3 regions of the Rossellomorea sp. FS2 genome follow, and region 1 is predicted to be linked to each of the others. Evidence: riboswitches for the same ligand, from Rfam matches in the RefSeq annotation. Region 1 holds a riboswitch; each other region holds the start of a gene.

Region 1 (3,275 bases):
TCCAAGGTGACAGCTGTTCCCGAGGCATCATCGTTCGCGCCCGGAGCACCTTCTACTGAATCATGATGGGCTCCGATGATGAGCACATCATCCGTGGCTTTTTTCTTATTGACCGGTGCCTTTTTAGCAATCACATTATGAGAGGTACGCTCAGATGTTTCAGCCCCCTCGATCGTCAGCCGGACGGTCTCTCCGATATGCCTGGTCAGTTTTTCTCCTTCAGCCTTGGAAAGGGTGATGGCCGGTATGTAGCGATCATCCGGTTCTCCCAAAGTCCCGCTCAGTTCTCCATCCGTATTGTTATAGATGATGACCCCTGCCGCTCCTGCTTCGGAAGCGTTGATGATCTTCTGTGCAAATGTGATTTCCCCTCTCTGGACAAGAACGATTTTCCCATTTACATCTAATCCATCAAAGTCTGCTTCTCTTCCAAGTCCTGCAGGTATGAGCTCGCCTGACACATCACCACTGACCGAGTAGGTGAATGCAGTCGGAGCCCACTCGCCTTCCACCCCTGAAAGTTCGATTGCAGTAGGTGCCGTGTACCCTATAAAGGTAAAGGGTTGAAGGGTCACATCATACCCGTACGATTCAAATTGTCGTTTTACAAACCTGATGGCATTTGCCTCGGATTCTGTCCCGGCCACCCTGGGGGTTTGTTGAAGATGGTCGATCGTCTGATAGATTCGCTCCGAATCAATTTTCTTGATCAAGTTCCGCTCATGCGGATTTTGCAAGAGTTCCCTTCCTGATTCAGGTGCCCCTGCAATGGCTGGTTGAAGTCCGATAGCGCCAAATGACAGGGTCGTTGCAAGTGCAATGGATACGACAGATTTTTTCAAACGGTTTCCTCCTCTGCTAATTTAATAGAATAATACCAATATTTTGTCATTAATTGAAAGAGTAGGAATAACCGGTAGAAAACTACTATTTATAGACCGGTCGCACGATCATATCCTACATCTTGCACCTGTAAGAGCCATCTCCGGGTGGAATCAAGCAGTGCTTGAAAAGCATGTGAAGAAGAATAGGTATGGGTACCATTCGGAATGATGATCTTTTCCACCTTACCTGACGGCCGGTTGGAAAAGCCTGAATGATAAAGGGAACAATAGTCAACGGGGATTTCTTCATCACCGTCACCATGGGCGAGAAAGACATTGCCCTTATAGTCCCCTGCTCGTCGTATCGGGTCCCATCCTTGAAGGGTCGTGAGGAAATCACGCCTCAGCTCATATCCCAAATAATCTGCCTTCCCGTCCTGCAAAACGGCTGCTTCCACTTCGTCGCCGATAATGCGCCCGAGATCCTTTCGCGGAGATCCGACCGCCGACCAGAGGGCGAGGTGGCGAACCTCTTCTTCGATGGCAGCTTCAAGGGCTACTGCACCCCCGAGGCTGTGTCCGATCAAGGCAATGCTTTCAGGGTCCACCCCTTTCAACCGTTTCACAAATCCGATGACGGCCTTCGTTTGTGCAATGAAGCGATCCTTTGTATTCAAGCCGTACTCCCCCATGCTTTCTCCGCAGCCATCGTAATCAAAACGAACGACGATGCTTGCGCTGAGTTCATTCGCCGCCTTCACGAATAATCGATCCACCCCCTCCTTTGAACCGACGAAACCATGACAGATGATGACGGCAGGGTGGATGCCGAGGCGCGTGGCGGGATACTGTATGGCTGCTGGAAGGTGGCTACCCTCCCATGGAATGGATGTATACCAACTCATCTTACCCTCTCCTTCTTCCTTGGTATGGTTTTTTCCTACGCTTTGTCGTACCCTCAAGGTCTGATTCCCGTGTGCAAAGATCCTGTACCTGATTCCTTACCAAACTACTTAACACGGACGCTCCCTCCTTTATCCTGACATTTAAAAGTAGTCACAGCGGTATGACTGATTAATCCAATCGTTTTAATCGGGTTTATATACAAAAAAAATCTCCCATAAGGAGATGCACGTTACTCTCTCCTTATCTGCCAGGCGGTGAAGCCTGCTGGAATGAGCACCTTCCACTTGGAGGTTGCTGCGGGATCGTTGGACCAGATTCCTTCCCCGACTCTTTATAAGGTAGTATAGACTAAATTATCTTACAATTCACTCTTTGTCAACCATAAATCCTACAGCAATACTATGAATTAAAACCAAATCCCCACTTGACAGGTTGGGTTTAACACTGTAAGATTGGCTCAACATCTTTACCCCCAATGATCCATATCGACCGAAGGCGCATCAACTGCCTTCGGTCCTTTTTTTTCGAGAAGTCAGTCTTCCATTTCATATCTCCCGTCTTCATAAATCCTGAACGACCCTACTTCCCCTGTCCCTCCTTCTTCTTTGAGGGTTTTTGATATCAGGTGGAGGATATAATAGGTCCCTTTTTCATCGGTCTTAGGCTTTCCATCACCATCATCGATTTGGATATCTCCTTCAGATGCCACGTTCAGCTCATCTTTTAAAAACTCAATGGCAGTCGCCGCATCCGTAATGCCTGCCGTGGTCCCGGGTTCCTCACCTGATCGTTGGGGTTCCGCACGCGCTGAGGACCCGTCGTCCTCTTCAGGCTCCTCCGTTTCCTGATCGTCGTCAGAAGGTTCCCCTGCTTCTTGATCTTCTTCTTCCAGTATTACTTGATCGGATGCTTCATCAGGCTGTTCCGGGATGGCCTCTTCCGTTGCCGCTTCTGTATCATCCGTTGCCTCCGTTTCCACCGGAGCCGTATTTCGTGGGGATTGTCCGCATGCCCCCATCATCAACATGATGGGGATCAGCGCGGTTAACAGTTTCCAGCCTGGAACGTTCATCGCCTTCTCCCCTTCCTCTTTTTTCCTCATACTCCCATTATTTCAGAAATAGGATGGCCGGACAACTCTCAGCCACAGGGGAAGGTCATTCTCTCGCCGATATCATCAAAAAGACAGTCTGAGTATAAACATTGGCTCAACGTGCACCCTATGCCTTACAATTATTTTATAACCTATCCGAGGAGGAACTATCATGAAATATACAGTCATTACTGGAGCAAGCTCCGGAATCGGCTATGAAGCTGCCTTGGCATTCGCAGCGCGTGGGAAGAATCTGATTCTTGCTGCCAGAAGGCAAGAGAACCTGGAGGAGTTGAAGGACCGGGTCCTGAAGTCCCATCCCGACCTTGATGTGAAACTCTACTCTACCGACCTGTCAGTCACGGCAAACGTTCATTCTTTCTATGAAGAAATCAAGTCGTTTGATCTGGAGACGTTTGTGAACAATGCCGGTTTCGGCAATTTCGATCCCG
Region 2 (3,275 bases), 230 kb from region 1:
ACGTTTGACGTTTCTCGCGCCTTCTCGATGGCTTCATCCAGGGAAGAGATCAGATCCTTTGCCGATTCCAGGCCGACAGACAGCCTGACAAGGTCTTCCGTTACGCCCGTTGCCCTGATCTCCTCATCGTTCAGCTGCTGATGGGTCGTGGAGGCGGGGTGGATGATCAGGGACTTCGCATCCCCTACGTTGGCCACATGGGACCATAATGAAATATTGTCTACCACCTTGCGTCCCGAATCGCGGCCACCTTTGATGCCGAAGACGACGATGGAGCCCGCACCGTTCTTCAAGTATTTCTTGGCAAGGCTGTGGGACGGGTGTGAAGGGAGGCCAGGATAGGAAACCCACGCAACCCCTTCATGGGATTCAAGATGCTCGGCGATTTTCCGTGCATTCTCTGTATGACGTTCGATGCGGAGGTGAAGCGTCTCCAGTCCCTGCAGGAGGAGGAAGGCATTCTGCGGACTCAGGCAGGCACCAAGGTCACGCAGCAGCTGGACCCTGAGCTTGGTGATGAACGCGGCTGCCCCCACATCCTGCGCATAGCGGAGGCCATTGTAGCTGCGGTCCTCTTCGATGAATCCAGGGAACTTCTTGTTGTTCCAATCGAACTTCCCTCCGTCGATGACGACACCTCCGATCGCGGTCCCGTGACCGCCGATCCACTTGGTGGCCGAATGGATGACGATATCTGCCCCCCATTCAATGGGCCTCGTCACATACGGTGTGGCAAATGTGTTATCGATGATAAGCGGGATCTGATGGTCATGGGCCACTTTGGCGACCGCTTCGATATCCAGGACATGAAGGCTCGGATTGCCGATCGTTTCGGCGAATACGGCCTTTGTCTTCTCATTGATGGCACTCCGGAAGTTTTCCGGATCCGTCGGGTCGACGAAGCGCACGGTGATGCCGTATTTCGGCAGGGTGGTGGAGAAGAGATTATAGGTGCCTCCGTACAGATTCGTCGCAGCTACGATCTCGTCCCCGGCTCCTGCGATATTCAAGATCGAGAGGGAGATGGCCGCCATGCCCGATGATACCCCGAGGGCTCCGATGCCGCCTTCAAGAAGGGCCAGGCGTTTTTCAAGAACGTCTACTGTCGGATTCATGATCCGCGTATAGATGTTCCCCGGCTCTTCCAGTCCGAAAAGCTTCGCTGCGTGCTCGCTGCTGTCAAACACATACGACGTAGTCTGATAGATCGGCACCGCGCGCGATCCCGTCGCAGGATCCGCTTCCTGTCCTCCGTGAAGCAAAAGTGTGTCAAAATCGAATGAATTCGTCATGGTACATTCCTCCTGAGTGTTTGTTTTAATGGTCGGGTTTGATCTGTGATGGATGATGGTCGGGGCTGAAAAGGGGCAAAAATAAAAACCCCCTTCCTAAGAAGAGGGTCTAATTGAATAGGGTCCTCCTCTTATCTTTCAGGCAATGCGCCTGCAGGAATTAGCACCTTTTCATGGCAAGTATGCACATGAAGGTTGCCGGGTTTCATCGGGCCTAGTCCCTCCACCTCTCTGGATAAGAGCATTAAGTTGTAAGTGTTCGTTAGCATGAATTATAAAGGGTTGCCATGCCGGGAGTCAAGGGTATTTTTAGAATTTTTTGTCTTATTACCCATTGACGCCTGTCACGGCTGGTTTCATGGCTTGTTCTTTTTTAGATTTCATGGCATTTGCTGATGGCTGAAAGCATTTGGGATTTGATGTCTTCGGGGTCTTCGATCCCAAGTGAGATGCGGACCACATGCGTATTGATCCCGAGCTTCTTCTGTGCTTCCTCCGGCAGGGACCTGTGAGATGTACCCAACGGATAAGAAACAGTCGTTTCAACCCCGGCAAGGGACGGAATGATCTTGATCCACCCAAGGGACTTAAAGAAGGTACTCATATCGGCAGATGGTTCAAGCTCGATGGTGACGATGGCTCCGTGACCTTTTTCAGATAGATTATTAGGATAGTAGACGTGTTTGACCCATTCGTGCCTCCTGAGTTCGACGGCAAGAAGTTCGGCATTCAGGGCCTGCCTTTCCATACGGAGGGCAAGGGTCTTCGCTCCCCGGCATGTGAGCCATGCTTCAAACGGGCTGAGGTTGGCACCAAGGTTGACGATCTTTGCCCTCACCTTATCCACCAGATCCTGCCTTCCGGTCACAACACCTGCTGTGACGTCGCTATGTCCGCCTATGTACTTCGTTGCGCTGTGGGCAACGATATCAATGCCTTCAGTGAAAGGCTTACGGAGGAACGGGGTCGCAAACGTATTGTCGATCATCGTCGTAAGCCCGTATTCTTTGGCCATTTCCACCATGGCCGGGATATCCTCGACCCGCATGAACGGATTCGTGACCGTTTCACTGTAGAGCAGCTTTGTCGAGTCCGTAATCGCCGACTTAACCGCCTCGCGATCGGTGAAGTCCACGAATGAAGTAGAGATGCCGAAGCCGGCAAGCTCTTCCTTCAGCATATGGAAGGTACCGCCGTATAGATCTTCAGCAGCGATGATATGGTCCCCCGCCTGGACGACAGACAGGATCCCAACGAGGATCGCAGATAACCCGGATGAAGCAGCGACTCCCGCCGGTGCCCCTTCAAGGGCTGCTACAAGACCACCCAATTCATCAGGATTGGGATTCCCTGTCCTTGTATATAGATAAGGTGATTTCCCTTCATAGAACCCTTCCAGTTCCTCCAGTGAGGAAAAGGAAAAGGCGGATGTTTGATAGATCGGTGTTGTTTTACTTTTGATTTCTTCTGTTCCTTTCAGCTGGCTATGTACGACCTTGGTGGTGAAATTCATCTTGTGGCCATCCTCTCTCTACGAAAATAGGTATGTAGAAGAGTGTACCATATTCAGAAGATTCCGAGAAGAAAAGAGGTTCAATTCATGCCTTCTACCATCTCTTTCATCATTTCCTGATTCATCGGGCCAAGGATCTTGTGCTGGATGATCCCTTTGGAGTCGATCATGAATGTGGTCGGAATCGTAATGATGCTGTAGGCATCCCAGACGGCTCCGTCTTCATCAAGAAGCACCGGGAAGGTGATCTTGTATCCGTCCACGAACTTTTGCGCCGCACCGTCCACATGCTCCTGAGACGTGAGATTCACGGCCAAGATCTCTGCGTCGGGTTCTTCCTGATAATATTCCTCCATATGGGGCATCTCAGCCTTGCAGGGAGGACACCACGTCGCCCAGAAGTTCAAGATGACCTTCTGTCCCTTGTAATCCGAGAGGCGCACTTCTTTTCCCTCCAGTGTGGTCAAGGT
Region 3 (3,275 bases), on a different contig from region 1:
TCACATCACCCAGGAGATCAATGCCCTTGCAAGGCAGGGCGTCGTACCCCAGCGCAAGACCGTGACGGAAGAAATGGTGAGGGAGTACGCAAACCGGAGATGAACCGGGGGGAAGGTGAACCACCTGCACAGCCATCTTCCTGCATGCTTCACCTTATCACCTGAACAACTCAAAAAAATCCCCCGGACGCCCATTTTAGCGCCGGGGGATTTTTCTTATATACTATTTACGCCTTCAGCGCACTGTTCCAGCCATCGTAGACAAAGACGGGATTCGTGCCGTTTTCAGCACGCTCGATGACGGCATAGTTCTTATGGGCAACCACGGTTTGATCATCGGGAAGGTCCAGTTTCATCGCTGACTCCTTATCCATGCGCACGATGACCGTGTTCTCCCTTAGGGTCGTCACGACGCCTTGCAGGACGTGCTTTTTCCTTTTGAATTCTATAATGTCGCCAAGGTTGGCATATTCTTTTGAGTAGACGAAGGTATTATCCATAATAGACTCCCCTTTTACATGAAAGTTGATAACGCTCGAATCCTATATGTGATATATATCTTTCTTGTACCACCAGTCAAAAGATTTAAAACCTATTATTCTAATAAAATAATCTTTATTCTGAAAATTATTCAGATTTACGGTCCACCAGGGTGATTTTATAGATATAGGCCTTGTCGGATTTTTTGAAGCTACCGACAGGTTTCCCATCTTCCAATCCAATACCTACGGAATCCCCGTTGTTTTTAGAAGTAGCCATTCCGTAAATATACACAGGCTTATCTTTCTTGAGCTCCACTTTCTCTGTCAACAAGGAGGATGCAATGCTTCCACTTTCTTCAGGTATGGGGTCTTCGTCCATAGTGATGAAGGCGCTCTCGCTCCCATTAAAGATCTTCAGATCCTTTTCAGAGCTTTCCATGCCGAAGGAGTTCAGGGAGTGTTTATATTTTTTCGCTTCTTCGTCGTATTGAAACGGCTCATCGCTTACGAGCTTCCCTTTTTCATACACTTCTATGGTCCTTTCAAGATCCATATCCTTCGCCAAGGTTCCATCCAGGGTAAAGAAGAACATGGAACCTCTCCCTGTAGCGGCAACCACCTTTTCTTCCTTATCACTCAGGTCATACGGTTCCAACGTCAACTTCGATGAACCATTTCCCTTCCCTTGAGAACACCCCACCAGTAACAGACACATACCCACTGCCAGCAGCCAATATCGCTTCTTCATAAGGTCACCTCTCCCGTTGTGCTGAGGGATTTCCACCCCCTTATTTTTCCATTAACTGATTATAGCATCTGATTTATTCCAGTTCAAATAACGACGGAATTCATCATGAAAATTTGAATGCGTTTGCTTAAGGAAAATGAAAATTTTCCCGTTTGACATTTAGGATGAAACCCATTAAAGTATGTAAGTATCTTAAACATAACTGCATAACGTAAAATCTTCTTATCCAGAGAGACGGAGGGACTGGCCCTATGATGTCTCGGCAGCGGACTCAACCAAACGAGTGCTGTGCCACATCCAGCAAGCCACCGGCTTGAAAGATAAGAAGGGTGTTTCGTTTTCATGGAAACCTCTTCTTATTTGAAGAGGTTTTTTATTTTATGCGCAACATATCATCTAAAAGGAGTGCACAACATGAATCAGGAAAAAGGCAATCTACTGGCATTATTACCATTACTCATATTCGTTGCCCTGTTCCTTGGGGCAGGTATCATTTCAGGGGACTTCTATTCCTTCCCCGTACTCGTGGCGATCATCATCGCTGCTGTCGTGGCGCTGGCCATGAACCGGAAGGACAGCCTCAATGTGAAGGTTGAACGCTTCGCCAAAGGAGCGGGTAACCTCGATATCATGATCATGGTCTTGATCTTCTTATCGGCTGGCGCTTTCTCGGGTGTGGCTGAAAAAATGGGAGCCGTTGATTCAACGGTCAACTTTGCTCTTTCCGTCATCCCGGAAAATCTTTTGATTGTCGGACTGTTTGTGATCGCCGCCTTCATCTCACTCGCCATGGGAACTTCCATGGGAACGATTGCGGCCCTTGCCCCTATCGGTGTAGGAATCAGCTCAGGAACGGATATCTCCCTTCCTCTTGCCATGGCGACCGTTGTCGGGGGCTCCATGTTCGGTGACAATCTGTCCTTCATTTCGGATACGACCATTGCGGCGGTCCGCACGCAGAAAACAGAGATGAAGGATAAGTTCAAAGTCAATTTCTTCATTGTCCTGCCTGCAGCCATCATCACGATCATTGCGCTATTCTTCGTGACGCTCGGCAACCAGTCGTCCGTCGACGCCGGAAGCTATTCCATCGTGAAAATCCTTCCGTATCTTGCCGTCATCATCGGCGCCCTGTCGGGATTGAATGTATTTGCCGTCTTATTCGGCGGCATCCTTCTATCAGGAATCATCGGATTCATCGACGGAAGCTTCACACCGACCAGCTATTTCGGCAGCATTGCCGATGGCATGCTCGGCATGGGCGAGATCGCCTTCCTATCCATCCTGATCGGTGGAGTGGTGGAACTGATCCGTCATAACGGTGGAATCCAGGCGCTTCTCTATCTTGTAACCAGGAAGATCGGTTCATCCAAAGGCGCGCAATACTCTACAGCTGGACTCGTGGCTTCCACGAATCTTTGCACGGCCAACAATACAATCTCCATCATCATTGCCGGGCCCCTTGCCAAATCGATCAGTGATGAATACGGAGTGGACAACCGGAAGACAGCTAGTATCCTTGATATCTTCTCATGTGCCGTCCAGGGTCTGATCCCATACGGTGCCCAGATGCTTCTCGTAGCAGAAACAGCCGGCATTTCGCCACTGAGCATCCTTCCGTATGCATTCTACCCGATCTTGACGGCCATTTGTGGCCTGGTGGCGATCAAATTCGCCCTGCCTCGTTTCACCCGCAGGAAAGCTCATTCTACAGAGCCGGTACGATCATAATTCAACAGGAAAAGCCCCGGGATGCTGGTATCAACCAGAGCCCGGGGCTTTTTTTTGTCAGATCATACAAGGTCATTGATGTGATAAAGTTTGCCGCTTTCCACTTCTGTTCCCGTGATCAGCCCGACGAGTGCATCTGCCACCGTTTCTGCACTGCGAAGCGTCCCTTCTTCCTTATAGCGTTTGAACTTTTCCACTTCAGCGAAAGCTTCCTTCGCTGAGGAACGGATTTCTCCCTGCATATCCGTATCCATGACACCAGGGCTGAAGGAAATGACCTTATGATCACGTCCTGAACCGGATAGCTCCAGGCT

Evidence for each region. Region 1 has a riboswitch for S-adenosylmethionine ahead of ACNA6I_RS18235 (alpha/beta hydrolase). Riboswitches for the same ligand answer to the same signal wherever they lie in the genome.
Region 2: another riboswitch for S-adenosylmethionine. It lies ahead of ACNA6I_RS17135 (O-acetylhomoserine aminocarboxypropyltransferase/cysteine synthase family protein); the one in region 1 lies ahead of ACNA6I_RS18235 (alpha/beta hydrolase).
Region 3: another riboswitch for S-adenosylmethionine. It lies ahead of ACNA6I_RS10325 (Na+/H+ antiporter NhaC family protein); the one in region 1 lies ahead of ACNA6I_RS18235 (alpha/beta hydrolase).

Annotation. Positions count from the first base shown of each region.
Region 1 is NZ_JBLRVS010000005.1:368,741-372,015, reverse strand. Features, by position in the region: gene ACNA6I_RS18240 (M28 family peptidase) at 1-842, opposite strand, end outside; gene ACNA6I_RS18235 (alpha/beta hydrolase) at 932-1,729, opposite strand; SAM riboswitch class I at 1,968-2,070, opposite strand; gene ACNA6I_RS18230 (hypothetical protein) at 2,263-2,832, opposite strand; gene ACNA6I_RS18225 (SDR family NAD(P)-dependent oxidoreductase) at 2,996-3,275, shown strand, end outside.
Region 2 is NZ_JBLRVS010000005.1:139,799-143,073, reverse strand. Features, by position in the region: gene ACNA6I_RS17135 (O-acetylhomoserine aminocarboxypropyltransferase/cysteine synthase family protein) at 1-1,292, opposite strand, end outside; SAM riboswitch class I at 1,421-1,534, opposite strand; gene ACNA6I_RS17130 (trans-sulfuration enzyme family protein) at 1,666-2,805, opposite strand; gene ACNA6I_RS17125 (peroxiredoxin family protein) at 2,886-3,275, opposite strand, start outside.
Region 3 is NZ_JBLRVS010000003.1:84,786-88,060, reverse strand. Features, by position in the region: gene ACNA6I_RS10340 (YpbS family protein) at 1-103, shown strand, start outside; gene ACNA6I_RS10335 (DUF2187 family protein) at 228-500, opposite strand; gene ACNA6I_RS10330 (hypothetical protein) at 628-1,230, opposite strand; SAM riboswitch class I at 1,450-1,557, shown strand; gene ACNA6I_RS10325 (Na+/H+ antiporter NhaC family protein) at 1,645-2,961, shown strand; gene ACNA6I_RS10320 ((S)-benzoin forming benzil reductase) at 3,024-3,275, opposite strand, start outside.